Regions from separate parts of the Priestia sp. FSL W8-0524 genome, predicted to be linked through region 1. Evidence: riboswitches for the same ligand, from Rfam matches in the RefSeq annotation. Region 1 holds a riboswitch; each other region holds the start of a gene.
What was found. Region 1 has a riboswitch for thiamine pyrophosphate ahead of NST66_RS03065 (acetylornithine deacetylase). Riboswitches for the same ligand answer to the same signal wherever they lie in the genome.
Positions count from the first base shown of each region.

Region 2: linked by a shared signal. The riboswitch ahead of thiM (hydroxyethylthiazole kinase) and the one ahead of NST66_RS03065 (acetylornithine deacetylase) in region 1 are both predicted to bind thiamine pyrophosphate.
Region 3: linked by a shared signal. The riboswitch ahead of NST66_RS01295 (thiamine phosphate synthase) and the one ahead of NST66_RS03065 (acetylornithine deacetylase) in region 1 are both predicted to bind thiamine pyrophosphate.
Region 4: linked by a shared signal. The riboswitch ahead of tenA (thiaminase II) and the one ahead of NST66_RS03065 (acetylornithine deacetylase) in region 1 are both predicted to bind thiamine pyrophosphate.

Region 1 is NZ_JBBOUG010000001.1:609,478-617,096, forward strand. Features, by position in the region: gene NST66_RS03060 (MFS transporter) at 1-706, shown strand, start outside; TPP riboswitch at 886-988, shown strand; gene NST66_RS03065 (acetylornithine deacetylase) at 1,103-2,380, shown strand; gene tenA (thiaminase II) at 2,386-3,057, shown strand; gene NST66_RS03075 (ABC transporter ATP-binding protein) at 3,050-3,814, shown strand; gene NST66_RS03080 (ABC transporter permease) at 3,811-4,554, shown strand; gene NST66_RS03085 (ABC transporter substrate-binding protein) at 4,551-5,561, shown strand; gene NST66_RS03090 (ferredoxin) at 5,648-5,893, shown strand; gene hxlB (6-phospho-3-hexuloisomerase) at 6,007-6,564, opposite strand; gene hxlA (3-hexulose-6-phosphate synthase) at 6,575-7,204, opposite strand; gene NST66_RS03105 (winged helix-turn-helix transcriptional regulator) at 7,473-7,619, opposite strand, start outside.
Region 2 is NZ_JBBOUG010000001.1:1,853,173-1,860,791, forward strand. Features, by position in the region: gene NST66_RS09270 (sugar phosphate isomerase/epimerase family protein) at 1-77, shown strand, start outside; gene NST66_RS09275 (DNA-3-methyladenine glycosylase) at 145-753, opposite strand; gene NST66_RS09280 (UDP-N-acetylmuramoyl-L-alanyl-D-glutamate--2,6-diaminopimelate ligase) at 1,211-2,710, shown strand; gene NST66_RS09285 (hypothetical protein) at 2,808-3,314, opposite strand; partial or broken gene NST66_RS09290 (GNAT family N-acetyltransferase) at 3,485-3,948, shown strand; gene NST66_RS09295 (TetR/AcrR family transcriptional regulator) at 4,210-4,809, shown strand; gene NST66_RS09300 (MFS transporter) at 4,906-6,123, shown strand; TPP riboswitch at 6,299-6,407, shown strand; gene thiM (hydroxyethylthiazole kinase) at 6,483-7,289, shown strand; gene thiE (thiamine phosphate synthase) at 7,303-7,619, shown strand, end outside.
Region 3 is NZ_JBBOUG010000001.1:250,372-257,990, forward strand. Features, by position in the region: gene NST66_RS01265 (amino acid ABC transporter ATP-binding protein) at 1-308, opposite strand, end outside; gene NST66_RS01270 (amino acid ABC transporter permease) at 339-1,043, opposite strand; gene NST66_RS01275 (amino acid ABC transporter substrate-binding protein) at 1,027-1,848, opposite strand; gene NST66_RS01280 (fluoride efflux transporter FluC) at 2,190-2,588, shown strand; gene crcB (fluoride efflux transporter CrcB) at 2,589-2,975, shown strand; gene NST66_RS01290 (hypothetical protein) at 3,027-3,242, shown strand; TPP riboswitch at 3,401-3,502, shown strand; gene NST66_RS01295 (thiamine phosphate synthase) at 3,624-4,247, shown strand; gene thiO (glycine oxidase ThiO) at 4,231-5,358, shown strand; gene thiS (sulfur carrier protein ThiS) at 5,355-5,558, shown strand; gene NST66_RS01310 (thiazole synthase) at 5,564-6,331, shown strand; gene NST66_RS01315 (thiazole biosynthesis adenylyltransferase ThiF) at 6,328-7,347, shown strand; gene thiD (bifunctional hydroxymethylpyrimidine kinase/phosphomethylpyrimidine kinase) at 7,370-7,619, shown strand, end outside.
Region 4 is NZ_JBBOUG010000001.1:1,840,183-1,847,801, forward strand. Features, by position in the region: gene NST66_RS09205 (helix-turn-helix domain-containing protein) at 1-625, opposite strand, end outside; gene NST66_RS09210 (SDR family NAD(P)-dependent oxidoreductase) at 934-1,713, shown strand; gene NST66_RS09215 (ArsR/SmtB family transcription factor) at 1,726-2,028, shown strand; gene NST66_RS09220 (aldehyde dehydrogenase) at 2,042-3,442, shown strand; gene tenA (thiaminase II) at 3,470-4,159, opposite strand; TPP riboswitch at 4,255-4,353, opposite strand; gene NST66_RS09230 (TspO/MBR family protein) at 4,580-5,326, shown strand; gene NST66_RS09235 (hypothetical protein) at 5,628-5,810, shown strand; gene NST66_RS09240 (sodium-dependent transporter) at 5,987-7,321, shown strand; gene NST66_RS09245 (cell wall hydrolase) at 7,351-7,619, opposite strand, start outside.

The DNA.
Region 1 (7,619 bases):
GTTTGTTTGGCTAAAGATATACCGAGATCCGGATTATGTTGCCAATAAAGTGAAAGCTGTCCCTAAAGAAGAAATAAAAATCAGTCATACCTCACAAGCAAAATGGTCACAGCTGTTTAAATATAAAAGCACATGGTTTATGATTATCGGGAATTTCGGAATTATGTTTACGATATGGGTTTATTTAACTTGGCTTCCTAGCTACTTAGAAACAGAGCGCGGTTTTAGCCTAAAACAAACGGGCTGGATTGCTGCTATTCCGTTTCTAGCAGGAATCATAGGAGTGTTGCTTGGTGGTGTAATTTCAGATAGATTTATTCGAAAAGGAATTAATGCAGTAACGGCAAGAAAAATACCAATTGTAGGCGGGGCAATCTTAGCCGCAGCATCGGTAGCACCCGTTCCTTTTATTGATAATGCAGCCTTAAGTATTGTCTTATTGTCGATTGGCTACTTCGCGTCACAGCTGCCATCAGGCGTCATTTGGACTCTAGCGGCGGATATTGCACCAAAGGAACAAGTTGCTTCACTCGGCGCTATTCAGAACTTCGGTGGATTTCTAGGAGCGGCAATGGCTCCTATCGTAACAGGGTTTATATTAGATGCAACGGGAACTTTTACGGCGGTTTTCCTGTTAGGAGCAGGACTGCTTTTAATTGGTGCTATTAGTTATGGCGTATTTTTAAAGAAGCCAATAGCTAACTAGTAATGTCACAAAAACAAAGAGCACACACTGCATGAAAAAGGTGTGTGCTTTTTCTTTTACTACTAAAAAGGAAACTATTTTCATTACCATATCATGAACCTTTCTATTGAATAAAACGCTTTACTATGATAAAACTATTACAGGTAAACATATGATAATAGATTAATTTCATAGAGATACAACACCACTAGGGGTGCTTTCGAAGCTGAGAGAGACGATAAGTCTTAACCCTTATAACCTGAACTAGGTAATACTAGCGTAGGAAAGAGGTATTGTAATGGATGTTTTGTATGGGATTTCCTTACGAACTCGTTATAATAATTTTGTGTACATAAACAAAAACACTTCTTTCCTGCGAAAGAAGTGTTTTTTTATGCGTAAAGGAAGGTGTCATACATGAAAGAAACAATTGATTTGCTTGTCAAACAGGTAGAGGAGCGCAAAGGAGAGTTAATCCAGTTATTAACAACGCTTGTTTCGTATAAAACGCCAGCGCCTCCTGCACGAAATTCTCATGAAGCGCAGCTGTACGTAGCGGATTTTCTTAAAAACTGCGGTTTTTCCATTGATATGTGGGACTTATATTCTAACGACCCTATCGTAGTGGGAACGTTAAAAGGACAAAAATCGGCTGACTATCAAAGCTTGATTATTAACGGCCATATGGATGTTGCTGAGGTACAAGAAAATGAAAATTGGGAAACCAATCCGTTTGAAGCTGTTGTGAAAGACAATATGATAATTGGACGCGGAGTTGCTGATATGAAAGGCGGTTTGGCGGGAGCATTATTTGCAGTTCAGCTTTTAACAGAAACAGGAATCGAGCTGCCAGGAGACTTGATTTTTGAATCCGTTGTAGGAGAAGAAGTAGGAGAGGCAGGTACGCTGCAATGCTGTCAGAAAGGGTATACAGCTGATTTTGCGCTTGTAGTCGATACAAGTGATTTACATATTCAAGGTCAAGGCGGAGTGATCACGGGATGGATTACGATAAAAAGCAGTAAAACCTATCATGACGGTACACGCCGAAGTATGATTCATGCTGGAGGAGGGCTGTTAGCCGCAAGCGCTATTGAAAAGATGGCAAAAGTGATCGGAGGGCTACAAGAATTGGAGCGTCACTGGGCTGTTACAAAGAGCTATCCAGGATTTTTGCCAGGGACAAATACGATTAATCCAGCAGTAATCGAAGGCGGAAGACATGCTGCTTTTATTGCGGATGAATGCAGGCTGTGGATCACCGTTCACTATTATCCTAATGAATCGTACGACCAAGTATCAAAAGAAGTGGAAGAATATATTATAGCTATTGCAAAAGCAGATCCATGGTTAAAAGATAATCTGCCAACCTTTGAATGGGGAGGCACATCAATGATTGAAGACAGAGGAGAAATCTTTCCGTCATTAGAAATTGATGAAAATCATGCAGGAGTGCAGCTGCTTGCAAATACTCATGAACAAATGGAAGGGAAAAAGCCTCCAATTGATGTGTCAACTAGCGTAACAGACGGGGGATGGCTAGCTGATGCGGGAATTCCCGCCGCTATTTACGGTCCGGGAAATTTAGCAAATGCACATGCTGTGAACGAACAATTAGATATTAATCAGCTTGTTCAATATACAAAAGTGATAGTGCAGTTCATTTATACGTGGCTGCATACGCATAAGGAGTGATCATCATGAAATTTAGTGAACGATTATACGAAAAGCTGCAGCCTATTTGGCGTCAAAATCATAATCATCCCTTCGTACAGGGGATGGGAGATGGAACGCTTGAAAAGGAGAAGTTTCGCTTCTACATGATTCAAGATTACCTTTACCTAATTGATTATGCCAAATTATTTGCGATTGGAGCCATGAAAGCTACCGATCTTCAAACGATGGGGAAATTTGCAGCCCTTTTAGATTCTACATTAAACGAAGAAATGAGTCTGCACCGTGAGTATGCCAAGAAATTTGAAATCAGCGAAAAAGAATTAGAAAAAGCGCAGCCATCTCCTACAACGCTTGCATACACGCACTATATGCTGCACGTTGGTCAAAGTGGAACATTAGCTGAATTAGTAGCCGCTCTTTTGCCTTGTATGTGGAGCTACTGGGAAATAGGAAAAGAACTTAGTGAAAAGCCTGGAGCTAACAATGAGTTTTACCGTGAGTGGATTGAAATGTACAGCTCAGAAGAATTTGGAGAACTGGCGACATGGTGTATCAATTTATTTGACTCACTTACTGAAGATAAATCAGAAGTGGAATTAGAAAAGCTTGAAGAAATTTTCTTGAATACGACGCGTTTTGAGTATATGTTCTGGGATATGGCTTATAACGAAGCGATGTGGCCAATTCATGAATAGGTCTGTGTTATCTTTTCAAAACGTCAGTTTTACGTACAAGAACGGTGATCAAGCGATTTTAAAATCATTAAACTTAGACGTGAAAGAAGGCGAGTTTGTCAGTATCGTTGGAGCGAGCGGCTCTGGGAAAAGTACGTTGTTTCGTCTCATTACAGGTCTTGAACAGCAGAGTGAAGGCGATATCGTGATTAACGGAAAGTCTTATGAAAAGCGACTAGGAAAAGTAGGCTATATGCCGCAGCAAGATTTGCTGCTTCCGTGGCGTACGATTCTAGACAATGCAGCACTGCCTCTTGAGCTTCACAATGTATCAAAAGCAAGTGCTCATAAGCAAGTGTCTCAGCTGCTTGAAGAGTTTGGCCTAAAAGGGTATGAAAACCGTTTTCCAAGTGATTTATCCGGAGGGATGAAGCAGCGCGTTTCTTTTCTTCGGACGGTATTAAGCGGTTCTAACGTGCTGCTTTTAGATGAGCCTTTTAGTGCACTTGATGCAATCACACGTTTATCGATGCAGGAATGGCTGCTTGACCAATGGCAAAAGCGTAAGCATAGCATCTTATTTATCACTCATGACGTCAATGAAGCGCTTTTTTTATCAGATCGCATTTTTATCTTTTCAGACAAGCCAGTAAGTTGTCTTGAAGAAATTCAAGTGCCGCTTAGCAGACCTCGAACGCAAAAAGATCTGAATCAACAGCGAGTGCTTGATGTGAAAGATTATTTAATTGAACAGCTAAGATCGAAGGTGAACACATGAAAAAATACGGGGCTTCAGTGATTTTAGTAGTCATTTTGCTGGCTGCTTGGGAAATTGGAGCACGCATTGTAAACTATCCGTTTATTTTACCAACGCCCAGCGGTATTTTAACGAAGCTTTGGGAGCTGCGAATGGATTTATTGTTTAAGCATTTACCAGCTACGTTATCTATTGTCGTAATTGGGCTTGTAATATCCGTTGTGCTAGGGGTTCTGCTGGCTGTGTGGATGAATTGGAGTCCGCTTATTGAGCGTGCTTTTTATCCGCTTATTATTGCGTCACAAATGATTCCGACCATTGCCATTGCTCCTGTATTTGTGCTGTGGTTTGGCTACTCCATTTGGAGCAAAGTGATTGTGACCGTATTAATTACGTTTTTTCCCATTACCGTTAGCACATTTGACGGGCTTCGTTCTACAAACAAAGAGTTAAAAGAACTCATGTTAACGATGGGAGCAACAAAAAAAGATATTTTCTTTAAGTTGAACATTCCTTCTGCACTGCCTCATTTTTATTCGGGACTCAAAGTAGCGGTTACCTTTAGTATAATAGGTGCTGCCATTGGGGAATGGTTGGGTGCGCAAGCAGGCTTAGGATATTTCAGTCGTCGCATGATGACACAGTTTGATGCAGCTGGTGTATTTGCACCAATTGTGATTTTATCCGCGCTCGGTATTTTATTTTTTATTATTGTAGTAGGTTTCGAAAAACGTTCATTAAAGTGGAGGAAAACAGAATGAAAAAATGGTTTGCGATTAGCTTAAGCCTGCTGCTTGTTTTGATGCTCGCTGCTTGCGGTCAGGACAAGGAAAATAAAGCTGGTGACAGTAAAAAATTAAAAGACGTTACAATTATGCTTGATTGGTATCCAAATGCAGTGCACAGCTTCATTTACGCTGCACAAGAAAAAGGATATTTCAAAAAAGAAGGGCTGAATGTAAAAGTACAATTTCCTGCTAATCCAACAGACTCGCTTAATTTAGCAGCTGCAGGGAAAGTCACGCTCGGCCTTTACTATCAGCCTGATGTAGCAATGGCACGAGCAAATGAAGATGTGCCGGTAAAGTCGGTAGGAGCGATTGTAAGATCTCCGCTAAACCGGGTTGTGGCATTGAAAGATAGCGGTATTAAGCGTCCTAAAGATTTAGAAGGAAAAGTAGTAGGATACAGCGGAACACCATTAAGTGAATCTGTTCTAAAGAAAATGGTGAAAAGTGATGGAGGAGATCCGAATAAAGTAAAACTAGTAGACGTAGGGTTTGAGTTAAATTCATCGCTGATTAGCAAAAAAGTAGATGCTGTAATAGGTGCGTATATTAACCACGAAGTACCATTGCTTCACAAAAAAGGATACAAAACGGTTGACATTGATCCGTCAGATTACGGCGTGCCATCTTATTACGAGCTAGTGGCCGTTACAGGGGATCAAACGTGGGCAAAAGATTCTGATACGATTAAAGCGTTTTGGCGTGCCGCGACAAAAGGGTATGAATACACGGAGAAACATCCAAAAGAATCACTTCAAATTTTGTTAGATAATCAAGATAAATCAAACTTCCCGCTTGAAAAAGATGTGGAAACAAAAAGTTTGAATATCTTACTTCCAAAAATGAAGTCTGAACAAGGATTCGGCAGTCAAACGAAAGAATCATGGCAATCAAATGTTAACTGGTTAAAAGAGTCAGGGTTAATTAAGAAAAAGCCAAATGTAGATGAGATGTTTGAGAATATTGGGGAATCTCAGTAAATAATTTAAGACGAATTTAAAAAAACCTCCTTATACTGAACGTAACTTTCTGAAAGAGAAAGTGAAAAGGTCAAGGAGGTTTTTTTATGGCTTTTACGATAGTAGAGAAGGAAACATGTATTGCTTGCGGAGCATGTGGAGGGAGTGCGCCAGATCTTTATGATTATGATTCAGAAGGTCTTGCTTATGCCGTATTAGATAACAACGAAGGAACAAAAGAAGTTCCTGAGCATCAGCAAGATGAGATGATGGAAGCGTACGAAGGGTGTCCAACAGACTCGATTAAAGTTGCAGAGCAGCCGTTTTATGGAGATGCAGCAAAATTCGAATAGGGCTTTTGAAAAAATAAATAATGATAAAGTACATTTAGTTATCTGATAAGTGAATATTTGGTTATATAGAAAGTTCCAAAACAAAAAAGGTCTTGCCTAGGCAAGACCTTTTTCTACTCTAAATTTGCATGCTTTCCGTACATCGTATGAGTATCAAGTTCTTTCTTCTCCATGAAGCGAAGAATCAGCGCATCGTAAAAAAGAAGAAGCGTTTGTTCAAACAGTGACGCCATAGGCTGTACGGTTTGATAACTGCTTTGTTCTTGATCCTTCGGAGCGCCGGGCAGCTTCACGATGAAGTCAGCCAGCTTGCCAAGCGTGGAATCGGGGGAAATCGTGACTACTCCAACTTTTCCTCCAAGTTCTTTTGCTTTTTGAGCAATAGGAATCAAGCTCTTCGTTTCGCCAGAACCTGATCCGATGATTAATAAATCATCCTGCGTGAAAGTGGACGTCACGGTTTCTCCAATGACATAAGCATCAATGCCCATATGCATCATACGCATAGCAAACGACTTGCCCATAAGACCTGAACGGCCTGCTCCTGTGACAAACACTTTTTTAGATGAGATGATGCCATTTACAAGCTGTTCAGCTTCATCGTCAGCGATTAGAGCTGTTGTTTGTAAAAGCTCATTCATAACCGTTTTTAAATGTTCGCTCGTCTGCATAGAAAGCTCCTTAATTTGTAATAAGCTCTTTCATTTGAGAAGCAACTGATTTTTTATCATCTTGGCTCGTGATGCCTCCGCCAACGATAACAAGATCAGGCTGTGCTTTTACTACTTCAGGTAAAGATTCTAATTTAATGCCGCCAGCAACGGCTGTTTTTGCATTTTTTACAACGCTTTTGATTGTTACTAAATCTTCAAAAGAGTTTTGACCAACTGCTTGAAGATCGTATCCTGTGTGTACGCAGATATAGTCAACGCCAAATTCGTCTAGCTCTTTTGCGCGTCCTTTAATATCTTTTACACCAATCATATCGACTAGAATTTTTTTACCTTGTTTTTTCGCTTCTTCAACTGCACCTTTAATTGACATATCTTCAGCCACACCTAAGATGGTAATGATGTCTGCTCCAGCTTGAGAAGCTTGCTGTACTTCATAACCAGCTGCATCCATGATTTTTAGGTCAGCTAATACTTTTAAATTAGGAAATGCTTCTTTAATTTCTTTAACGGCGCGAAGCCCTTCATTGATTACAACAGGTGTACCGATTTCCACGATATCAATATGTTCTTCAACTTCTTTTACTACCTCTTTTGCTTGAGAAATATTAACAAGATCTAATGCTAATTGTAATTCCATTCTACTCCACTCCTTACAGAAATCTATAGATACCTTTTGTGCCTTTTTACATAAAAAGCAGCTGGTGTAGTTATTGTACCCGCAGTTTGAGGTTCTTAAAAGTACGCACTTTTCCCACAAATAGTGTGGGGAATGATAGTATACAGAAGTATACTAATGGACATATCAGTCTTGTAACCGCTTAATTTTCATTAAAAATGCGGATGATATTGAGTAATATCATCCGCATAAAAAAATAAAAACTATGGAATAGAAGGATTCGTTTCCATCATTTAATTAACGTTTCTGCCTTTTGTTCTTGATTGACCAGCACTGTATCACGGTAATTTTTACCCCAATCGTACATGGCTGTCAAAATAGGCATTAAACTTTCTCCTTCTTTTGTAAGTGAGTATTCGACTTTAGGTGGTACGAC
Region 2 (7,619 bases), 1.2 Mb from region 1:
AAGGATTTAAACGCGCGGTTACAAACTTACAAAGTGTATTAATTGAAGAAACTCCGTCACAAATGTGGTGGGCGTAAGCAAAAAGAAGCATCTCTAAAAAGAGGTGCTTCTTTTATTTTCGATGATAAATTATTTGCCTTTTGTTCACCTGAATTTCGATACAAACGGGTGATTGGTAACCCAAAAGCGCCAAGGGTAATCCTTCGCTTCACCAGAATTATCAATGCCAACGCGAGGTCCGGCGGAAATCGCTGAAGGAGTGAAGCCACGAGCAATATAAAGAGGAGGGGTGGTTAAATCATGACCGTACAAATCCATTGAAACCTCTAGTGCTTTTGTTAGTTTCCCAGGACCGTTTGTCCAATTTATTTCATTTTCCATCCCTCGACGTCTAGTTTTCATCAAATCTTTTCCGCTAAATGGCTCAATAGCTCGAATGAGGACGCCTTCTGGACAATCGATGTCGCTGCTTACAACATTGAGTAAACAATGTGTATGCATTGTATGCGTATAGGCATGACCAGGAGGACCGAACATTACCTCTGTTCTTTTTGTGCGCCGGTTATTAAAGCTATGAGCTGCTCGATCGAAAGGCCCTTTATAAGCCTCTGTTTCTACAATAAAACCAGATGCAGCTCCTTCTGCCGTTTCGTGAACAAGAAGACATCCTAACAGCGACTGAGCTAGTTCAAGCGTAGGCTGTTGATAAAACGAAAGAGGAAGTGGTTCAATTGCTAAAAGAGAACGCGTCATTTGCTGTAGTCCATCCTTTCAAAGCAAAGTCATTCACGCTGTTATTGCGCATCTTTTATTATGATGTTTTCTTTGTTATTTTGCAAAGGGAGGGACTGATTCATACAGTAGTCTTTCTTACCCACGTTCAAGTATTTATCATGATTCAACTTACTCTATGAAATTATTTTAAAGAAGGGTTTCGTTTTGCACGTGTAGGGGGAATATTTTACTACAATACTTCGCTTTTGCTGCTGGTATGATATACACAGTTCATCCATATTTTACATGCTTTTAGTTTTTAAAAATAGTGATCCGTCTTTTCTTTATTTTCGTTCTACACATGAAAGCAAAATAAAAAGATTGAATGGTAGAAAGCTCTTTATAAATGGAGATAAAGAAAAAATATCCTTCAAAGAGTATTTAAGGGATTTTAGAACATATTAAAAATAAAATTTATACACTGTGAGGAATAGCTATGAACATCCACTTTGATACATTAACGAATTTATCAATTAAACATATTTTTGGGCCTGCATCTCAAACAATCACCCATCTCACATATCATTCAAAACAAGTTCACGACGGATCCGTATTTTTTAGTATAAAAGGTGAAAATGAAGATGGACATCAATATATTAAAGAAGCTATAGCTAGAGGAGCCGTAGCAGTCTTTGGGACAAGCATCGAGGAGCTTCGTCTTTTGAGCACTCAGTATTCTCACTGTACGTTTTTAGCTGTTGACGACGTTCGCAAAGTAATGGCGTCTTTTTCTAAAATGTATTTTGATTATACGGATGAAAAAATTGAGACAATTGGCGTTACAGGTACAAATGGCAAAACAACCGTAGCAGCTTACGTAAGGTCGCTTTTAACTCTTTTAAAATTGCCAACAGGATCGATTGGAACGACCGGCATTTGGTCATCAAAGCAGAAGTTAGTTTATAAAAAAAGTACGCCTACAACACCTGAGTCGGTAGACTTGCATAAAATTTTTTATGATTTGTATACAAGAGGTGATGAAGCGGCAGTGATGGAAGTATCTTCGATTGCGATTGATCAGCAACGAGTAGAAAATATTTATTTTGATGTAGCCATTCATACAAACTTATCGGAAGAACATTTAGAGTATCATAAAACGTTTGAGCACTATAAAAAATGCAAGATGAAATTATTTCAACAGGCCAAACATGCCGTTATTAATATAGATGATCGGGACATGGGCAAAGACTTAAGCAGGGTATTTGAAGGACCTAAAGTCACGTATAGTTTATTAAATAACAAAGAGGCAACTCTGCAAGCAACAAACATCACCGTCAAAGAAGGAGGCTCTTTCTTTGATTTACTTTATAAAGGACAGTCATACAAAGTAGCAGTGCCTGTATATGGTGATTACAACATTGCTAACGTGCTAGCGGCCATTGGTACAGCTCTTCACTTTGAATACCACATTGAAGATATTATTAGCGTGCTTCCTCAATTGGAAAGTCCAGAAGGGCGATTTCAGGTGATAGAAGGTCCTAATAACCAAAAAGTGATTTTAGACTATGCCCATACGCCTGTTGCCCTTACGCGTTTGGTAGAAGAAGTAAAAAAGATGGAGTATAACCAGCTGATTGTCATGATTGCAGGGATCGGCATTCGAGATTTTAATAAAATGCCTAAAATGGCGCGTACCATTGAAGGAAAAGCTGATGAAATTATCGTAACGGTTGATCACCCAGGTTATCATGATCCTAACGTAATTGTAGATCAAGTGATGACAGGTTTTTCGAATCCGAGCGCAAGCAATATTCACCGCGCCCCTACTCGAACAGAAGGAGTATTAAAGTCGCTTTCTTTAGGAAAGGCGAATGATATTATTTTACTTACAAGCGGCTGTATTAACGGCGCTCAGCTTGTAAAAGGAAACGAAATTCCGCATTCAGATGAAGACATTATTGCCTCTTATTATGCATCGTTAAGCAATATTTCCTGATATTCTTTTTCATTTATTGAACGAACGTGGAGAAATTGAAACATCATACGAAAGAAGGTCTCTTACTGTTTTTAGAGACCTTCTTTTTGCATGGGAACTATAGGCTGTTTTCGCGCTGTGTTTTTGGTTCTTCAATTTTTACATCATGTTCTTTAGCCAGCTTTTTAATAGCTGCATTGTAATCGCGTATACCTTTTCGTGCTTCATCAAGCATAGCGTTTGCCTCAGCAATAAGGTTGCGGTCCTGCTTTTCCAAAGCACTGACAATTTTAATAAAAGCATTATACTGGGTATTGGCAGCCTTTATATAGCCTTCATGAACCTTTCGAAGATCGTCGGTTTCTACATCGATGTTTTCCAGTTCGTCAACAAATTTACGATAGGTAGGAATGACTTCACTCGTCATCGTATCGTACATAACAGCGTCACTTGTGTAGTTAGCGCCTGTAACGGAATCGTATGCGTCAATCGCCTCTTTTTCAAGCTGAGCGGCTTTCTTTAAATCTTGATTGTTATAATCGATTAAATCATCTTGAACAGGATCACTAAAGCAGGCGGATAATAAAAACAAAAGAGGGACAAGACAAAATAAAACTTTCTTCAACGAATTTCACCTCCGTTTAACAATGTATGAAACATCTGCTTGGCAAAGTCTGTTTTAATAACTGGAGAAAAAGAAGGGAGTGTATAAAAGGATTTTTAAAGGTCGACAGTGAATGTATTCATAAGTTGGTTTGTAATTGACCACCCTTTAGTAGCAGGAAGGAAGAGAAGATGATTAAAATAAAAAGAGACCACTTAACGAACAATGAAGTTATTGAGCTAGTAAGTTCTCACCTTCAAGGAATGAACTTACATTCCCCCCTGAAAGTATTCATGCTCTAGATATTGAAAGTTTAAAACAACGTCATATTACGTTTTGGAGCGTGTGGGAAGGAAGTCAGCTAGCAGGGTGCGGAGCTGTAAAAGAGTTAGATGAGCACCACGGAGAAATTAAATCGATGCGAACAGCTACCGCTCATTTGCGGAAAGGAATTGCTAGAGAGCTGCTGCAGTACATAATAAATGAAGCGCAAAAACGAGGGTACCGACGCTTAAGCTTAGAAACAGGATCCGCACCCGCTTTTGAACCGGCTAGAAAGCTATACGCCAGTTTTGGATTTTACGAGTGCGAACCGTTTTCTACCTACAAAGAAGATCCATACAGTGTGTTTATGACAAAGAAATTGAATGAGTAAAAGACAGGAAAGAAGGCGCAGATGATTTGTTTATTTGTATGCAAACTGTGCGGGCAAGCAGCTGTCATTTATCCTGTTAGCAAGTAAGCTTTTTAGGCAAAGCCTTTTTAGGAGGCTTTGTTTTGGTCATGATTCATATAAAAAGGTATAAACTAGGTTTTCTCACTAGACAAAAAGGTTTTTCCTATGTAGTATAGGTGTCAGATAATACAAAACGAATGTTCAGTATAAATAATAAATGTACGGGGCGGTGGAAATAGCTTGAATAAAAAAAAGCTTCAAAGTGAACAAACCAAAAGAAAAGTGGCAGATGCCGCTAAAGCATTATTTTCTCAAAAAGGCTATAAAGCTACATCTATTGAGGAAATTGTAGAAGCTACGGGAAGCAGTAAAGGGAATATTTATTATCACTTTAAAAGTAAAGAAGGGCTTTTTCTTTATTTAATAGACGAATGGGATCTTGAGTGGGAACGAAACTGGAAAGAAAGAGAGTCTCTTTACAAAACAACAAGAGATAAGCTTTTTGGAATAGCGGAGCAAATCATTTTAGATGATTTGAATCATCCTCTTACGAAAGCTGCGGATGAGTTTTTTAACAACGAGGAGAAGGGCAGCGACATCGAAGAGCGAATTGATGAGATGGTGAAACGACACGTGGAGTTTAACCGGGAACTTTTGCAACAGGGCATCGATGAAAGCGAGTTTTCTCATAAAAATGCAGAGCAACTTGCAGTAATTTTAGAAGGGTTGTTTGTTGGAATGAGCCGCATGTCTCGAAAAACGAGTACGGAAAATGCCCTGCAGCTTTACCATTCAGCAATCGATGTATTTTTAAACGGAATTATAGCAAGGTCTTCTTAAATAAGCGGGGATGCTTATTGCGGCAATGAGTAATCCCTCATTATTTTGTATTTTTATAGACCGAACGTTCAGTATTTTTGTAATCAGGAGGTTTATATGTCATTATTGTTAAGAAATCGAGCGGCGATTTTGCTGCTCATGCTAAATATTTTTATTATCTTTACGGGAATCGGTCTCGTTATTCCAATTATGCCAACCTATATGACGGAGCTTCATATCAACGGCAGCGTGATGGGGCTTTTAGTAGCGGTGTTTTCACTAACTCAATTTCTGTTTTCGCCTTTAGCGGGGCGATTATCCGATTCGTTAGGGAGAAAGAAAATTATTGTAGCGGGAATGATTGTTTTTGCCCTGTCTGAATGGTTCTTTGGTTCAGTGAGTACACCTCTTTTATTATTTGTGTCCAGAATGCTAGGTGGGGTCGGAGCCGCGCTTATTATGCCTGCTGTTATGGCCTATACAGCGGACGTGACGTCTGCTAAAGAACGCGCTAAAGGAATGGGCTATGTGACGGCAGCGATTACAACAGGATTTATTATCGGGCCCGGTATTGGAGGCTTTTTAGCTGAATACGGCATGCGCGTGCCATTTTACATGGCCGCAGTAGCAGGAGGCTTGGCTGCAGTGATTACGCTTTTTGTTTTGCCGGAGTCTCGTCCTGTACAAGGTCATGCTGTTTCAAACAATGAGAATCCAAAAGAAGATCGGCTGCTACTGCAGCTTATGAATTCCTACAAAGAACCTTATTTTTTAAGTTTAATTATCGTTTTTGTGACATCGTTTGGATTATCCAATTATGAAACGATCTTTTCACTATTTGTTGATCATAAATTTAGCTTTACGCCAAAAGATATTGCGTTTGTTATTACGTTTGGCTCTATTGCAGGGGCTGTTGTGCAGGTTACGATTTTTGGCTGGATTTTAAATAAATTCGGTGAAAAAAGAGTGATTTCGTTTTGCTTGATGATGACGGGACTTTTTATTTTACTTACGCTATTTGTGCACACGTACTGGCTTATTATTGTTGTAACATTTATCGTCTTTTTAGCAACAGATATTTTACGTCCGGCAATCAGCACGCAAATGTCGATGATGGCACAAGACGATCAAGGGTATGTAGCCGGACTAAATTCTGCTTATACAAGTCTTGGGAATATTATTGGACCCGTTGTCGCAGGCTTTCTTTTTGATATAAACATTAATTATCCGTACGTATCAGCTGCACTTGTACTGCTGCTTTGTTTTCTTTTATCTTTAAGAGCAGGAAAGGACCGAAAAACAGCTGTGAGAAATCAAGCGATTCAAGAGAAATGATAGAATTTTTAGGGGATAGAAGACCTCCAGTAGTTTACTGGAGGTCTTTTAATGATGCTTTTAGTAAAGCTGTAAGATTTACAACACCACTCAGCCTATAGCGAAGCTTTATTTTATGGGCAAAACAGTGAAATGGTTGCAAATAAAAAAGGTTAATAGTAAACTTTAAACGTAACAAGAATAGTATGGGAGCTTGCGCGGGGCAGGCTGAGAGTACAGGGGCGCCTGTTGACCATTTGAACCTGTTGGATAATGCCAGCGCAGGGAATGTGAGTACATACCAAAGCACTTTGCGCATGCAAGGTGCTTTTTTGTCTTTTTTTTGCAGTGTTAAAACTAAATGAAAAGAGTGAGAGAACATGGATATTAGTAAAATTTCAGCTCAATTAGAAAAAGTAAGAGATACAAGTCCGCTTGTTCATAATATTACGAATGTTGTGGTAACCAATTTTACAGCAAATGGACTGCTTGCCCTAGGAGCGTCACCTGTTATGGCTTATGCGAAGGAAGAAGTGGCTGACATGGCTCGAATCGCCGGAGCGCTTGTCTTAAATATGGGTACACTGACGGCTCAAGAAGTAGAAGCGATGAGAATAGCAGGAAAATCAGCAAATGAAAACGGCGTGCCGGTTATTTTCGATCCTGTAGGAGCCGGAGCGACACCGTTTCGTACAGAAGTGGCACGTCAGCTTGTAGAAGAATTAAATATTGCCGTTATTCGCGGTAACGCTGCTGAAGTTGCGAATGTAGTAGGCGAGTCATGGCTCATTAAAGGCGTTGATTCATTAGAAGGGCAAGGAGACGTCATTGAACTTGCTGAGAAAGCAGCGAACAAATTAGATACAGTGATTGTTATTACGGGGAAACAAGATGTGATCACCGATGGAAACACAACGTATACAGTAGACAACGGTCACCCGTTATTTACGAAGGTGACGGGTACTGGATGTCTGCTGACATCAATTATAGGAGCTTTCGCGGCTGTAGAAAAAGAATATGTCGGGGCAAGCGTTGCTGCTTTAAGTTTTTACGGAGTGGCAGGTGAAATCGCCGCAGCGAAAAAAGGTGAAGAAGGGCCGGGGAGCTTTCAAATTGAGCTGTTAAATCAGCTTCATCTTTTATCTGGACAGGATATTGAATCATATGCAAGAGTACATCAACGTTAAAAGGAGCGGGAAAATGACAAACGAAGAAATTAAAAAGCTGCTGAAAGTTTATTTTATAATGGGCAGCAATAACTGTACAAAAGATCCGAAAGAAGTGTTGAAAGAAGCAATTGAAGGCGGCGTTACCGTGTTTCAATTCCGTGAAAAAGGTGAAGCTGCACTAAAAGGCGAAGCGAAATATCAGCTGGCGAAGGAACTTCAGCAAATTTGTCAGCAGCACAACGTTCCTTTTGTTGTGAATGATGACCTTGACTTAGCGATCCGTTTACAAGCGGATGGCGTTCATATTGGACAAGAAGATGAAAAAGCTCATATTGTTCGAGAAAAAAT
Region 3 (7,619 bases), 360 kb from region 1:
ATAACATTTTCAAGCGCAGTTTTATGAGGAAACAAGTTATAGTTTTGAAAGACCATACCTGTTAGGCTTCGAAATGAAGTAATGTCTTTTTTACGAACAGGTTTGGTAAAATTCATGCTTTTTTTATCAAGTTCAATTGTACCGTCTGTTGGGATTTCTAACAGATTTAAGCAACGTAAAAAAGTAGTTTTACCCGATCCAGAAGGGCCGATTAATACAATTACTTTGCCCTGTTCAACTTCCAAATCAATCCCTTTTAATACTTGCAAATCACCGAATGATTTATGCAAATTTTTGATATTAATCATATAAAAAACTCCTTTAGCTACTTGAAACGGTTATTTAGACACGTAACGATCTAGTCTTATTTCAATACGTCCTTGGATAATGGATAAGATTGTACACATAACCCAGTACAAGAGCGCTGCTTCACTATAAAGAAGTAAAAACTCATAGTTAGTTGAAGCGATTTCTTGAGCTTGACGGAACATTTCAGAAACAAGAATAAGCGATGCAAGTGACGTGTCTTTAATAAGACTAATAAAAGAGTTAGATAATGGCGGAATCGATACACGTGCTGCTTGCGGTAAGATAATCCGTCTTAACGCTTGGGAATAGGTCATACCGAGTGAGTAGCCAGCTTCCCACTGTCCTTTAGGAATAGATTGAATCGCTGCTCGGATAATTTCAGATGCATACGCACCTACACTTAATGAAAATCCAATAACAGCAGAGATGAATGGATCAATTGTTATATCTAAGTTAGGTAATCCGTAGAAAATGATAAATAATTGCACAAGCAAAGGCGTTCCACGAATAATTGACACATATACACGTGCAATTATGTTTAATATCTTACTTGAAGACAAGCGAGCAAGTGCTGTTAAAACAGCTAACACAATGCCTATGGCAAAGCTTATTAATGTTAGTGGAATAGAATATTGAATAGCTCCCTTTAGCATTGGTAAGAGAGATGATTGAGCGATTGAAATCAATTGATTCAATCGCTCTCCATCAGGAAAAATATTATTTAGGAGAAACATCTTCGCCAAACCATTTCTTAGAAATTTTTGCGTATGTTCCGTCTTTTTTCATATCTTTCAATGCTTTGTTTACTTTATCCACTAACTTACCGCTGTCTTTTCTAAACATAAAGCCGCTTGCAGCACCATCGGATTTTTCATCCGCGATTTTGATAGGTGCGTTAGGGTGCTTTTTCTTATAGTCAAGGAACGATAATTTATCGTTGATTGTAGCATCAACACGGTTTGCGCTCATTAGTTCTACTGCTTGAGCAAAACCTTCAGCACTCGTAATGTTTGCACCATAAGATTGAGCCATGTCTTTGTAGTTACTTGTTAATGACTGTGCTGATTTTTTTCCTTTTAAATCTTTAAATGATTTGATATCTTTTTCGTCTTTACGAACAATTAATACGGCGCCTGACTGGATGTATGGGTCAGAGAAATCGTATTTCTTTTGACGATCTTCACGAATACCCACTTCATTAGCAATCATGTCAAAGCGTTTAGCATCTAATCCGGCAAACATGCCATCCCACTGTGTTTCTTTGAACTCAGCTTTTACGCCAAGACGTTTAGCTACTTCTTGAGCCAATTCTACATCAAACCCAGTTAGCTTTTGTTTGTCATCATGAAAAGTGAACGGAGGGTATGTACCTTCAGTTCCAATTGTTAATACGCCATCTTTTTTCACTTTATTATATAAATCCTCTTGTGAAGATTTATTGTCTCCATTGTTTGCTTCATTTTTTGAGCTAGAACCGCATGCGGCAAGCACAACTGTGAAAGCTAATAGTAGCGACAAAAGTGCAGCAAATTTCTTCATTTTCTAAACCCCCTAGTATTCTGATAGGAAATGATACTCTGTGATACTAAACAAGAACACAGCAAAAGTCAACAAAAAAAACTTATACGATTAATGTGACTTAAAATAAGGGAAATATACCTTCTATACACGGTTTGTCATAAGGATACAGAAAGATTTTAAAATTTGGATTAAGTGGATTTTTAAGGGATATTTGAGGAGTAAAAAGGAAGTTTCATGCGACGATTTTCTCTTTCATTTTTTCATGACTTTTGGTGCAATAAACATATAGTTAAATGTTAAGGTAGAAATAAATTCCTTATGGTACACTTAAAGAAGAATTTATGAAACGGAGCGATATGATGAAAGCCATAAACTTAATCTCAATTGCCTTTGGTGCTATCGCTGGTACATATGCGCGTTATTTGCTAAATCTTTCCTTATTATATACGGGCTATCCAATAGGAACGGTAATTGAAAACCTATTAGGAAGCTTCATACTAGGCCTATTAACAGGATTTTTTGCGTGGAAAAAGCCAAAAGAATGGATAAAGCTTGGACTAGGAGTTGGCGTGTGCGGCGGTTTTACAACGTATTCAACCTTTGCAGGAGACGTCATTTCTCTCACTCAGCACCATTTATTTTGGGGAGCCATTTATGTCATTGTCTCTTTAGTAGGTGGAATCCTTCTTGCTTTAGCAGGCTATCTATGCGGTGAAGCGGCAGGGAAAAATTTAGTGAAAGTACATGAGGTGAAGTAAATGAGCATAGTGAGCTTGGCACTTGGCGGGGCAGCTGGAGGAATATGCCGTTATCTTTTGGGTTTAAAAGTTACAAAAACAGTTTCAAACCCTCCTTTTCCAGTCTCAATGCTGTTTGTAAACTTGCTCGGTGCGTTTGGGCTTGGTCTTTTTTACGGTAGTTATTATGGAAAGGTTCCGAGTCATGCTTATGATGATTCAATATTTTTAATGATTGGCATTGGGTTTTTTGGTGCCTTTACCACTTTTTCAACGTTTAGTGTGGAAACCGTACAGTTAATTCGGGAAAAATCTTATCGGAAAATGTTGGCGTACGTGGGGATTTCAGCATTTGGAACAGTTGGTTTATTTACAGTCGGTTTACTGGCAGGAACGTTTTTATTATAAGTAAAGAGAACGTTTCTAGTAGGGAAAAACAAAAAGACGGAGAAGTAGAGAATGGATAGAAAAGCAGAAGTTTGGAAATACATTTTGTTGATTGTAGCTGTTGCAGGTCAGATCATTGGTTTTTTATTTTTATTTATAAATGTTGTGGCGGCATTTATTTTTTACGGTTTTTATATTCTAACTTTTATTATGTTACTCCTGCTGTTTATATGGGATCGGAAAAAGGAAAAAGACAAAGAAGAATTTGACGACTATACCGATTACTAACTATATAAAAAGCAGAATGATTCGGTGCGCCGGGCCTCTTAGTAAAGAAGCTTAAAAGATACATCTATAAAAGGAAGAGAGCCGTAAGAGCATAAAGAGATATTGTATTTACATTTAGTTGTGTTATAATTTTAAGTGCAAAAACAAAATCAATAAATAGCAATCACTAGGGGAGCTTTTTGAAGCTGAGACGGATGTATTTCGGACCCTTTGAACCTGATCTGGTTTGGACCAGCGTAGGGAAGTGGCGATCATGTTTACATAACGATGCATGCTAACCACTCTACGTTGTAGAGTGGTTTTTTGTATGTAATAAAGCCCTCTGCACAAGATGAAGTGATTGAAATTTCTCTTTATTCTGAATGGAAAGGTTTCGATCATGTGGATATTCCTAAATTTCATGTCATTACAACAGATAAGCAGCCAATCGAAGAGCTTCAAAAAATTTTAACGGCTATCGCGCCTTTTGCGGGCGCCATTCATATTAGAGAAAAAAAGAAAACGGCAAAGCAGATTCAATGTTTACTAGAAAGCCTACCATTTTGTCGCTCTAAAATTATTGTGAATGACCGAGTTGATGTAGCGCATGCTTTAAAAGCAAAAGGTGTACAGCTTGCCTATCATAGTTTAGACGTTTCGTTTGTTATAGACGCATTTCCTTCTCTTATTGTTGGAAAGTCAGTTCACTCTGTGGAAGAGGCTTTAGAAGCTGAAAAAGATGGTGCTCACTACATTTTATACGGACATATTTATTCAACACATTCAAAAAAAGAATTAAAAAGTCGAGGGATAGCGGCACTAAAAGAAGTAGTAGACGCTGTGCAGATACCGGTTATTGCCATTGGAGGAATTACACCTGTAAATGCCAAAGAGGTACTTCAAACAGGAGCACACGGTATAGCCGTGATGTCTGGTGTCATGCTTGCGCAAGATCCCCTGAAAGCGATTAAACAATATTCTCATATATGGACATCTGGAGGTGGAGAAAATGAAGCAGCATTATGATGTACTGTTAATCGGAGGAGGTATAATCAGCTCTTCTATCGCTTATCATTTGTCAAAACAAGGAGCGTCAGTAGCTATTCTTGAACGCAATCAAGTTGGTTGTGAAGCTTCAAGTGCAGCCGCTGGTATTTTAGGTGCTCAAGCTGAAATTGATGAAGAAGGTCCTCTTTTAGACCTTGCTATTAAGAGCAGAAGCATGTTTCCTGAACTGGTGAAGGAACTAAAAGAAAAAACGGCTATCGACGTAGAGCTCATTCAAAAAGGCTTATTAAAAGTCGCTGGAACAGAAGAAGATGCACACGTATTAAAGAAAAAAGCCGCTCAGCACCACCGGTGGGACAAAGATGTAAGATGGATCGATGTAAAAGAAGCGCGTTTGTTAGAACCCGGGCTCTCTCCAGACATATACGGAGCCATTACAATACCGGGAGACGGCCAGCTAGCTCCGGATAAGTTAACACAAGCTCTTGCTCATGGAGCCTTGTATCACGGAGCAGATGTATTCGAATACTGTGACGTTCACTCTCTTATTATGGAAAATGAAACAGTAAAAGGGGTACAGACGTCCAAAGGCTCTTTTTATGGAGAAAAAGTAGTGATTGCAGCAGGCTCATGGGCTAAACGCTTTATTTCTTCTGAACATTTAGGCGAGGTGTTTCCTGTAAAAGGAGAGTGTATTGCTCTGCAAAGTCATAAGCCCCTGCTTTCTAAAACGATTTTTTTAGATGAAGGTTTTTACTTAGTCCCTAAGACTGGTGGAAGAATCGTAATCGGGGCAACTAAGCTGCAGCATGATTTTACTAAGACCGTTTCTGCACAAGGTATTCAATTTTTGCTGAATAAAGCTTCTGCGCTTCTGCCGGCCATTAAAGAAGCCACATTTGAAAAAGCATGGGCTGGTCTTCGTCCACAAACGAATGATGGCTGGCCTTATTTAGGAGAGCACCCTGAAATAGCGAATCTGCACATGGCTTTTGGCCACTACCGAAACGGTATTTTATTAAGCGCTGCAACTGGAAAAATTATGGCTGATGCTTTGTTAGGGAAAAAGCCAAATCATTCATTCTTTACATCATTTCAGCTAACGAGAGCAATGGAGGGAGTTCATTGAATCTAATTATTAACGGTAAGACCGTCACTGTCGGAGATGAAATTGAAACGGTCGAGCACTTGCTGCAGGCTCAGAGTCTGCATGAGCGAGTTGTAATTGTTGAATTAAACAAGAATATTTTGCAAAAAGAAGAACATAGCGATGCATGCTTAAAAGATGGAGATACATTAGAAGTTGTTTCATTTGTTGGAGGAGGATGAAGAGTATGTTAAAAATTGGACAATATACATTTAATTCACGTTTATTATTAGGAACAGGGAAATTTCCGGACTTTACGACTCAGCGTCAAGCGGTAGAAGAGTCGGAAACAGAAATTTTAACATTTGCTGTTAGACGAATGGATATTTTTGATCAAAATCAGCCTAATTTATTAGAAGCACTTGATGTGAAGCGTTTCACTCTTTTGCCTAACACTGCTGGAGCAAAAAATGCAGAAGAGGCCGTACGTATTGCTAAATTAGCAAAGGCTTCTGGACTTTGTGACATGGTGAAAGTAGAAGTAATTGGATGTGATAAGACGCTGCTTCCTGATCCAGTTGAAACATTAAAAGCTAGTGAAGAACTGTTAAAAGAGGGCTTTACCGTTTTACCTTACACATCAGATGATGTTTTACTTGCGCGTCGTTTAGAGGAGTTAGGCGTACATGCCATTATGCCAGGAGCGTCGCCTATCGGTTCAGGTCAAGGTATTATTAATCCGTTGAACATGCGTTTTATCATTGAACAATCAACCGTTCCAGTAATTGTAGATGCAGGTATTGGAACGGCTTCAGACGCAGCTCAAGCTATGGAGCTAGGAGCAGATGGTGTGTTATTAAATACAGCTGTTTCAGGAGCAAAAGATCCTGTGAAAATGGCTCGTGCTATGAAGCTAGCGATTGAGGCAGGAAGAGCAGCATTTGAAGCAGGACGTATTGAAAAGAAACAATATGCAACGGCAAGCAGTCCAACAGAAGGGATGAGTATCGGTTGATTAATCGTTATTCCCGCCAAGAATTGTTTCAACCTATTGGAAAAGGCGGACAGCAGCAAATTCAAGAAAAGCATGTTCTGATTGTAGGAGCAGGTGCTCTTGGAACAGGGAACGCCGAGGCCCTTGCACGAGCGGGAGTAAAGAAAATAACGCTCATTGACCGCGATTATGTAGAGTGGAGCAACCTTCAGCGTCAGCAATTGTATAGTGAAAAAGATGCTGATAAAAGAATCCCAAAAGCAGTTGCCGCTAAAAAAAGGCTTCACGATATTAATCATGATGTAAAAGTAGAAGCCCACGTAGCGGACGGTACCCCTCAAGTTTTAGAACAGCTTGTTGAGGGGGTAGATGTTATGATTGATGCAACCGATAATTTTGACACACGCCTTGTAATGAATGATTTATCACAAAAATATGATATTCCTTGGATTTACGGAGCATGTGTAGGAAGTTACGGAATTAGTTATACTATCATACCAAGTGAAACACCGTGTTTATCCTGTTTGCTTGAATCTGTACCGCTTGGAGGGTTAACATGTGATACAGTGGGGATTATTAGTCCTGCTGTACAAATGGTAGTCGCTCATCAAGTAACAGAGGTGTTAAAAATATTAGTTGGAGACTGGAATGCGCTCAGGAGGGAACTTGTTTCGTTTGACGTATGGAAAAATGAGTATACGAGCATCAATGTGAACGTATTTCGCAAATCTGCTTGCCGCTCATGCGGCAGTGAACAAACGTATCCCTTTTTACAATATGAAAATCAAACGAAAACAGCTGTGCTATGCGGAAGAAACACGGTACAAATCCGTCCGGGCAAATCAGCCAAGCAGCCGCTGCAGTCTTTAGGTGAACGATTAAAAGAAAAAGGATATAAAATTGAACAAAATCCGTATCTGCTTTCTTTTTATGTAGATGATTACCGTTTAGTGATGTTTCAAGACGGGCGCGTCTTTGTCCATGGAACAAACGATATAGTAGAAGCAAAGTCACTTTATCATCGGTATATTGGGTAAGAAAGAGATGGAGGTTTCAAGCATGACAGTACCAAAAGCATTAACCATTGCTGGATCAGACAGCGGTGGAGGAGCAGGCATTCAAGCAGATTTAAAAACATTTCAAGAGCGTGACGTTTTTGGCATGTCTGTTATTACAGCTGTGACTGCACAAAATACAGTTGGCGTTCAAGGAGTTTATCCTTTAGAAGTAGAAGCAGTTGAAACGCAGTTAGATTCAATTGCGACTGACTTATTTCCTAATGCAGTGAAGACAGGTATGTTGTTCAGTG
Region 4 (7,619 bases), 1.2 Mb from region 1:
GCATTTCTTTTAACAAATCAGCTTTAAACGTATCAAGTACTTCAAACACATCTTCATAGCGGCGAACAGCTTCTACTAGTTCCCCTTGAAGCAGCTCTTTTTCATTCACGACAAGGTCGTTTGGTTTTGGTTCTTCAATAGAAGCAGAAATAGCCTGCTTTTCTTCTTCAGTAGCTAATCGTGCTTCAGGTATAGGAGGAGTCTTCTCTTGCTTATTCTCCGAAATGCTTTCCTGCTTTTCAGCAGCTTTTTTCTTTTCTTGCTTCATTTGTTTATTGGAGTGTTCTTGAAAATCAATGACGTTTTCTTTTTTAGCAGTTTTCAACTTTGCTGGTTCTTCTTCTTTTGAAACCGCTGCCTCTGATTCCATCACTAAATGCTCCTGCTCTTCTTGTTCCTTTATCAGCAGCTGAACATATTCTTTGACTTCATCTAACGTACATTGTTCATCAAACAGCTGTTTAATATCATTAAATAATTCAATTTGTTCCTCTGTATAGACACGGGCCCCATCTACTCGTTCAATTGTTAAATAGCTGCCCAATAATTTTTCCCATTGTTTTAACGTTTTCTTTTCTACCTCTAATTGATCACTTACTTTTTTAATTGTATACGTCTCCATCATTTTTCATTTCCTCCCTTATCTATTTTCATCCAACTATGTAATGGATTATTTGTTGTATGTTGTATTCACCATATCTTCACTTGTTTTCCTGCTAGGTGACAAAGGTTGTCAAAACTAGACGACATTAGCCTTCTATGTAAAGAAAACGCATATTTTGTAAAAAAATGTACAGAAATGCGCAAATGGCAAAAATGGAAAACATAAAAGAAAAGGAGAGTATAGAAAACAGTTGACGGGAAAAAATGAATCCTATAAGATAAGTTTAAATGTTTAAGTTCTTGAACATATAAACATAAGGAGTGAACACTATGTCACAGCATTATGCGCTCATCACCGGTGCGTCCGGAGGAATAGGTAAAGAGTTAGCTTATCAATTCGCAAAGGATGGCCATTCTTTAATTTTAGTTGCCAGAAGTGCTGATAAACTAACAGCGATTAGAGAGAATTTAAAATCTACTTATAATATTGACGTAATAACGGTTGTAAAGGATTTATCAAGAGAAGAAGAGATACAGTCACTGTATGAAGAACTTAAAAATAAAGAAATGCACGTTGATTATTTAGTGAACAATGCAGGTTTTGGACTATACGGTAAATTTATTGAAACAGCTTTAGATGAAGAGTTAAACATGATTGACTTAAATATCCGAGCATTAACTCATTTAACAAAATTATTTTTACCCGATATGGTCAAAAGAAATCACGGGAAAATTTTAAACATTGCGTCCGTTGCTGCATTTATGCCGGGTCCGCTTATGACAGTGTATTACGCAACGAAAGCGTACGTATTATCTTTCACAGAGGCCCTTGAAAATGAATTAAGAGGTACCAATGTAACGGTAAGTGCTCTATGCCCGGGTCCAACTAAAACGGGTTTTAGCGACCGGGCCCAGCTGAGCAATTCCAAGCTTTTTCAAAGCGGTGCAATGGATGTAGAAGCAGTTGCTAAAGCGGGCTATAAAAAATTTATGAAAGGGCAGACGGTTATCGTACCAGGAGTACAGTTTCGTTTCGCCACCTTCATCCCGCGCTTTGTACCAAGAAAGTGGCTTTCATCCGTTGTCCGCAGAACACAAGAAATTAAATAAAGGAGAATATTTATGAGTGAAAAAGCAGTGGAGTTATTTCGTGCCAGCATTCCTATTTTTCAGGCTCTAAGTGATTCAGCAAGACAAGATATTATTTTGCTGCTCGCGGAAAAAGAGCCTTTAACCGTTAATGAAATTGCAAACGAGTCTACTTTATCACGACCGGCAATTTCTCATCATTTAAAAATTTTACGTGATCAAAAGCTTGTGCAAATTGAGCAAAAAGGAACGCAGAGATATTATTCATTGGCTTTAAACGAGGCAGTTGAGCTATTAAAAAGCTTGCTTGCTACAGTTGAAGCTGAATGTTTATAGGGAGATGAAAGAGATGAACCACGAGCAATTCTATATCACAGATGAAACGGTCATTGAACATATTGTCTCTACACAAAAGCAGTATTTCTATGCACAAAAGACAAAGAGCATCAGCAGCCGCATTCAAGCGCTGAATAAGCTCAGAGACGCAGTCAAACAAAACGAGCAGAGAATTATGAATGCTTTAAAACAAGACTTGAATAAATCTGAAGTAGAGGCGTACACGTCGGAAATTGGGATTTTACTAGAGGAAATTCGGTTTACGCTTAAGCATTTAGCAAAATGGATGAAGCCTAAAAAAGTAAAAACCGCTTTAACACACGTGGGCTCTAAAGGGAAAATTGTGCCTGAACCGTATGGAGTCGCGTTAATTATTGCTCCGTGGAACTATCCGTTTCAATTAGCGCTGTCTCCTTTAGTAGGAGCGATTGCTGCTGGAAACACGGCGATTATAAAGCCTTCTGAATTAACGCCTAGCGTATCTCGGGTTATACAAGAATTACTAGCTGAGGCTTTTGATCCCGCATTTGTGACGGTGATTGAAGGCGCTGTAGACACGACGAGCCTGCTTTTAAAACAGCCCCTCGATTATATTTTCTTTACGGGAAGTGTAAATGTAGGGAAAATTATTATGCAAGAAGCAGGGAAGCAGCTTATTCCCGTCACGCTGGAGCTAGGAGGAAAAAGTCCTTGCATTGTACATGAAGATGCAAACCTAGATCTTGCAGCGAAGCGAATTATGTTTGGCAAAGGAATGAATGCAGGCCAAACGTGCGTTGCTCCTGATTATTTGCTCGTGCATAAAAAGGTAAAAGCGCAGCTAGTGGAGAAACTTCGCGAAGCGATTTATCAATTTTACGGTAGTAATCCGCTTGAAAGTGAGCGCTACGGCCGTATTGTCAGTGAGCGCCATTTTATTCGGCTAGTTGAGTTTTTAAAAGACGGAAACGCTATAGTTGGAGGCGGGTATAATAAAAGTACGCTCACAATAGAACCTACGGTGTTAAGTGAAGTAAGCTGGACATCAGACGTTATGCAAGAAGAAATTTTTGGGCCTATTCTTCCTATGATTGAATACGAAACGCTAGACGAAGTTATTCATAAAGTTCAAGAAAAAGCTAAGCCGTTAGCTCTTTACTTGTTTACGGAAAGTGCAAATGTACAAAATGTCATAACGGAGCGTCTTTCATTTGGAGGAGGCTGTATAAATGATACGCTTATGCATATCGCTACGCCATATTTACCCTTTGGCGGAGTTGGAGAAAGCGGTACGGGCCAATATCATGGAAAAGACAGCTTTCAGACATTTTCTCATTTTAAAAGCATGCTGTCTCAAACAACCAAGTTTGATTTGTCATTCCGCTATCCTTCAGAGAAACAAAACTTGAAAATGATTAAAAAATTATTGAAATAAAAAGCCTCCTGATAGGAGGCTTTTTCGTTATTTTGAAAGTGAAAGCTGAGAAAGCGGCCATTTTTCTTGTGTATACGCCATTTCCCAAAATAAATACTCCAGCTCACAGCTTTTGATAAAGTGATCTTTCATACGATTACGTTCTTCTTCAGTCGCTTGCTCGGCGAGTTCATCAAGCTTGTTACAAAACCATTGTGTTGTGCCATTCATTTCTTCATTATTATAAAACTGAATCCATTCATAAAAAGGATGAGAAGGAGATGGATTTACTTGTTCTGTAATGCGCTGGCCAATTTCAACGTACGTCCACGGACATGGAAGAAGCACGGCAATGATTTCCGCTAAGCTGCCTGTATGCGCAACGCTTGTCATATGGTTAATGTAGTGGCTGGCCGTTGGTGAAAGAGCCTCAGTGTGGAGGTCTTCATAGCGTACGCCTGCTACTTCACAAAAATTATTATGAGGGTGTACTTCACTATGTAATACCGTAGAAATGCCGGCATTAAAGGCTTCCATTTCGGTACGCGTGCGGCATTTTGTTAAAGCAGCGCCGTAAATGCGGACAAATGCTGTTAAGTATTCGTAGTCTTGAGAAACGTAGTGAATAAGCGCCTCTTTTGGCACGTCTCCTTCAGCAATTCCTTTAATAAAAGGGTGGTTAAAAATGGCTTCGTAAATATAGTTTGCTTCTTGTCTTAATTGAGATGAAAATGACATCAAAATCCTCCTTTAATATGAGGAAGTCACAAACAAGCACATAAAGGAAATAAAAAACACTCCGTTTATAAACGGAGTGGCAAAGGACAGTACAAAACTGAACATTGCCACTTTCCTACGCTGGTATGAGCCAGATCAGGTTCAAAGGGATCAAGAAAACTTGTCTCAGCCGGTCGGCACCCCTAGTGGACTTCCTATTAGTCTATGTTTAACTTACCATATATTCTGAAAAATAGAAAGCGTTATGGAAAATTGTTCCCTAACGGTTTTTATCTCTTAAAGAGGTAGCTTCTTGAAGCTATTTTTAATCATTTTTGTTTAAAAATGCATATTTTTAGGGAAGAAGAGGTATTAATGAAGGGAAGAGCCGTTTTCGTCTCCGAAACATTCCCATATAAATAGAAGAAAGGAGAGAACAAAATGGCAAAATTTCGTTTGTATGCTGTATTAAATGCAGTAGGCTTGGCTATTACACTTCTTGTGAATTATTTAGCAAATGCGATTCCAATAGGAGGCAAAACAACGGCAGAGGCTTCTGCGCAAGTTCCTACGTTGTTTACACCAGCCGGTTATGCCTTTGCTATCTGGGGCGTTATTTATTTGTTATTAACCATTTGGGTTATACGCCAATTTTTTGCAAGAGAAGATCAAAAAGAAATATATGCACGTATAGGCATTTGGTTTTTTCTAAACTGTTTGTTAAATAGTGCGTGGATCTTTATTTTCCAAAACGATTACTATAAGTTATCCCTTTTAGTTATGCTCTTTATTTTAGGCACATTAATGATTGTATATTCCATTATTCAGCATTCTCGGATGACGACATGGTTTATGCGTCTGCCGATTTCGCTTTATCTTGGATGGATTTCTGTTGCGACTATTGTTAATGTATTTGTCGTATTTCAAGCAAATGGAATACAGCACTTGCTTGGCCTAAATGAATTAGCATGGACGATTATTATGCTGCTGGTAGGGGCTGCGCTGGGCATTATGTTTACATTAAAAAACCGAGACGCTGTTTATCCGCTTGTTTTTATTTGGGCTTATATTGCCATTGCGGTGAAACAAAGTGGAAATCAGCCAATTGTCATTACTGTTATCATCTCGATTGTTTTATTAGCAATTGCTATTATTGTGGGACTGATTAAACGCTATAGACGTTTTTAAAAAGAAGCTCTAGCTTTTGTAAGCTAGAGCTTTTTATGATGCTCTTTTGATTGTAAAAAAGCAGCTGTAAAAGCAATTAAGCTAATTAAAATACCAAAAGGAACAACAATTGGTACGAATGATAAAATAAATGTCATAAGCGTAACCTCCATGTTGCATCGGTGCATAATGAAAAATTCAACTTTTTAAATTGAAGTTCCGCTATTATAGTATGCTAGGCTTTATGTTTGGAGCCTATATGTTTAGAAATAAACGAAAAAGGCAACATACGTTACATATAGTTTATATAGGAGGAGTTAAAATGGAAACATATTTAGTGGCTTACACAGATAAAGACGATATGGAATATAAACAAGTGACGTGCGAGAGTTATGAAGATGCAGAGCGTACGGTTCTTCGTTTAGAGAGAGAAGGGCATATGCATATTGAAGAAATATCAAATCAAGAAGCCTACCGTGGAGACGAATCATCGTACAGAGAATAATTTTTGAATAGAAACATCAAACTCAAAATGAAGAGGCAGCTGCTTCTTCATTTTTTCTATTCTATATAGATATCGTTTTATAGAAAAAAGTAAAACGGGAATGATTTTCTTCTGCATTTATGGTACAGTACTAATCAGGTGAGTTTTGAGTTTAGAAGAGGAGAGAGTAACATTATATGAGTAAAGGAAATCAGTGGTCTTCACGCCTCGGTTTTATTTTAGCATCTGCTGGGGCAGCAATTGGTCTAGGAGCGATATGGAAATTTCCATACGTAACCGGAACCAGTGGCGGTGGAGCATTTTTTGCGTTGTTTATTTTATTTACAATTTTTATTGGATTGCCGCTTCTGTTGGCAGAATTTATCATTGGAAGACATACGGGAAAAGAAGCGATTAGTGCTTATAAGGCAATTGCTCCAAAGTCCGCTTGGGTATGGATTGGCAGGCTGGGAGTACTCAGCTGTGTCGTTTTGCTTTCCTTTTACAGCGTCGTTGGCGGCTGGGTGATTTTATATACGATTATGAGCGTAACCGGTATGCTAAGCGGAAAAGAGTACGGCCCGTTGTTCAATGCCGTCATTAGCCAACCTTATGTGGTATTAGGTGCACAAGCGCTGTTTTTATTAATTACAGTGTTTGTTATTTCAAAAGGCGTACAAAAAGGCATAGAGCGTGCTAATAAATACATGATGCCACTGTTATTTATCTGTTTTATTATCATTGTGGTTCGCTCTTTAACATTAGACGGAGCTATGGACGGAGTAAAGTTCTTTTTAAAACCGGATTTTTCAGCCATTACAGGGTCATCTGTTCTCTATGCGCTCGGTCAGTCGTTTTTCTCGCTTTGCGTAGGATTATCCTGCATGGTGACATATAGCTCTTATTTAGGGAAAAAAGTAAGCTTGACGCGTTCAGCTGGCACCATTGCTATTTTGAACTTGTTTGTTTCGCTGCTTGCAGGCTTGGCTATTTTTCCAGCTGTTTTTTCATTCGGATTAAAGCCAACCGAAGGACCTGGACTTTTGTTTGTGGTCTTGCCAACAGTATTTGAGAAAATGCCGTTTGGCACCGTCTTTTTAGCACTGTTTTTAATTTTATTTCTATTTGCTACGCTTACGTCTGCTTTTTCACTGTTGGAAATTATCGTAGCTGCTTTAACCAAAGACGATCAGACAAAACGAACTCGCTACGCTTCTTTAGCAGGGATTCTTGTGTTTGTAGTAGGTATCCCATCAGCGCTTTCGTTCGGTGTACTAAAACATGTCTCACTTTTTGGCAGAAGTATATTTGACGTAGCTGACTTTTTTGTGAGCAATTTAATGCTGCCTCTTGGAAGTTTAGCTATTGCAATTTTTGTGACATTTAAAATGAAAAAAGAAGCCGTGTATGAAGAGTTTATTTCAGGAAGTACAAAAGGCGCTAAATTATTCAACGCATGGTTCTTTCTAGTTAAATATGTATTACCTATTATTATTATAGCTGTTCTGTTAAGCTTACTTGTTGCATATTAAAAAAAGCACTCATCTGAGTGCTTTTTTGTTTATTTTGCAAAAACGTGATTTCCGATTGTAATCGTAACCTGTTTTTGACGAAGCCATTGATCGCTTGTTTTATCTGGGTTAAAGAAGAATAACGAACCTTTTCCTTGACCTCTAAACGCTAGTGCTTCATTTACAGCTTTTTTTGCTTCAGCATCCGCTGCTTTATTAATTTCACCGTTTTGTACAGGTGTAAACTGTGTACCTTGATAAATGACATCATGAATAGAGTTTGGGAAAGAATCGCTATCCACGCGGTTTAAAACGACTG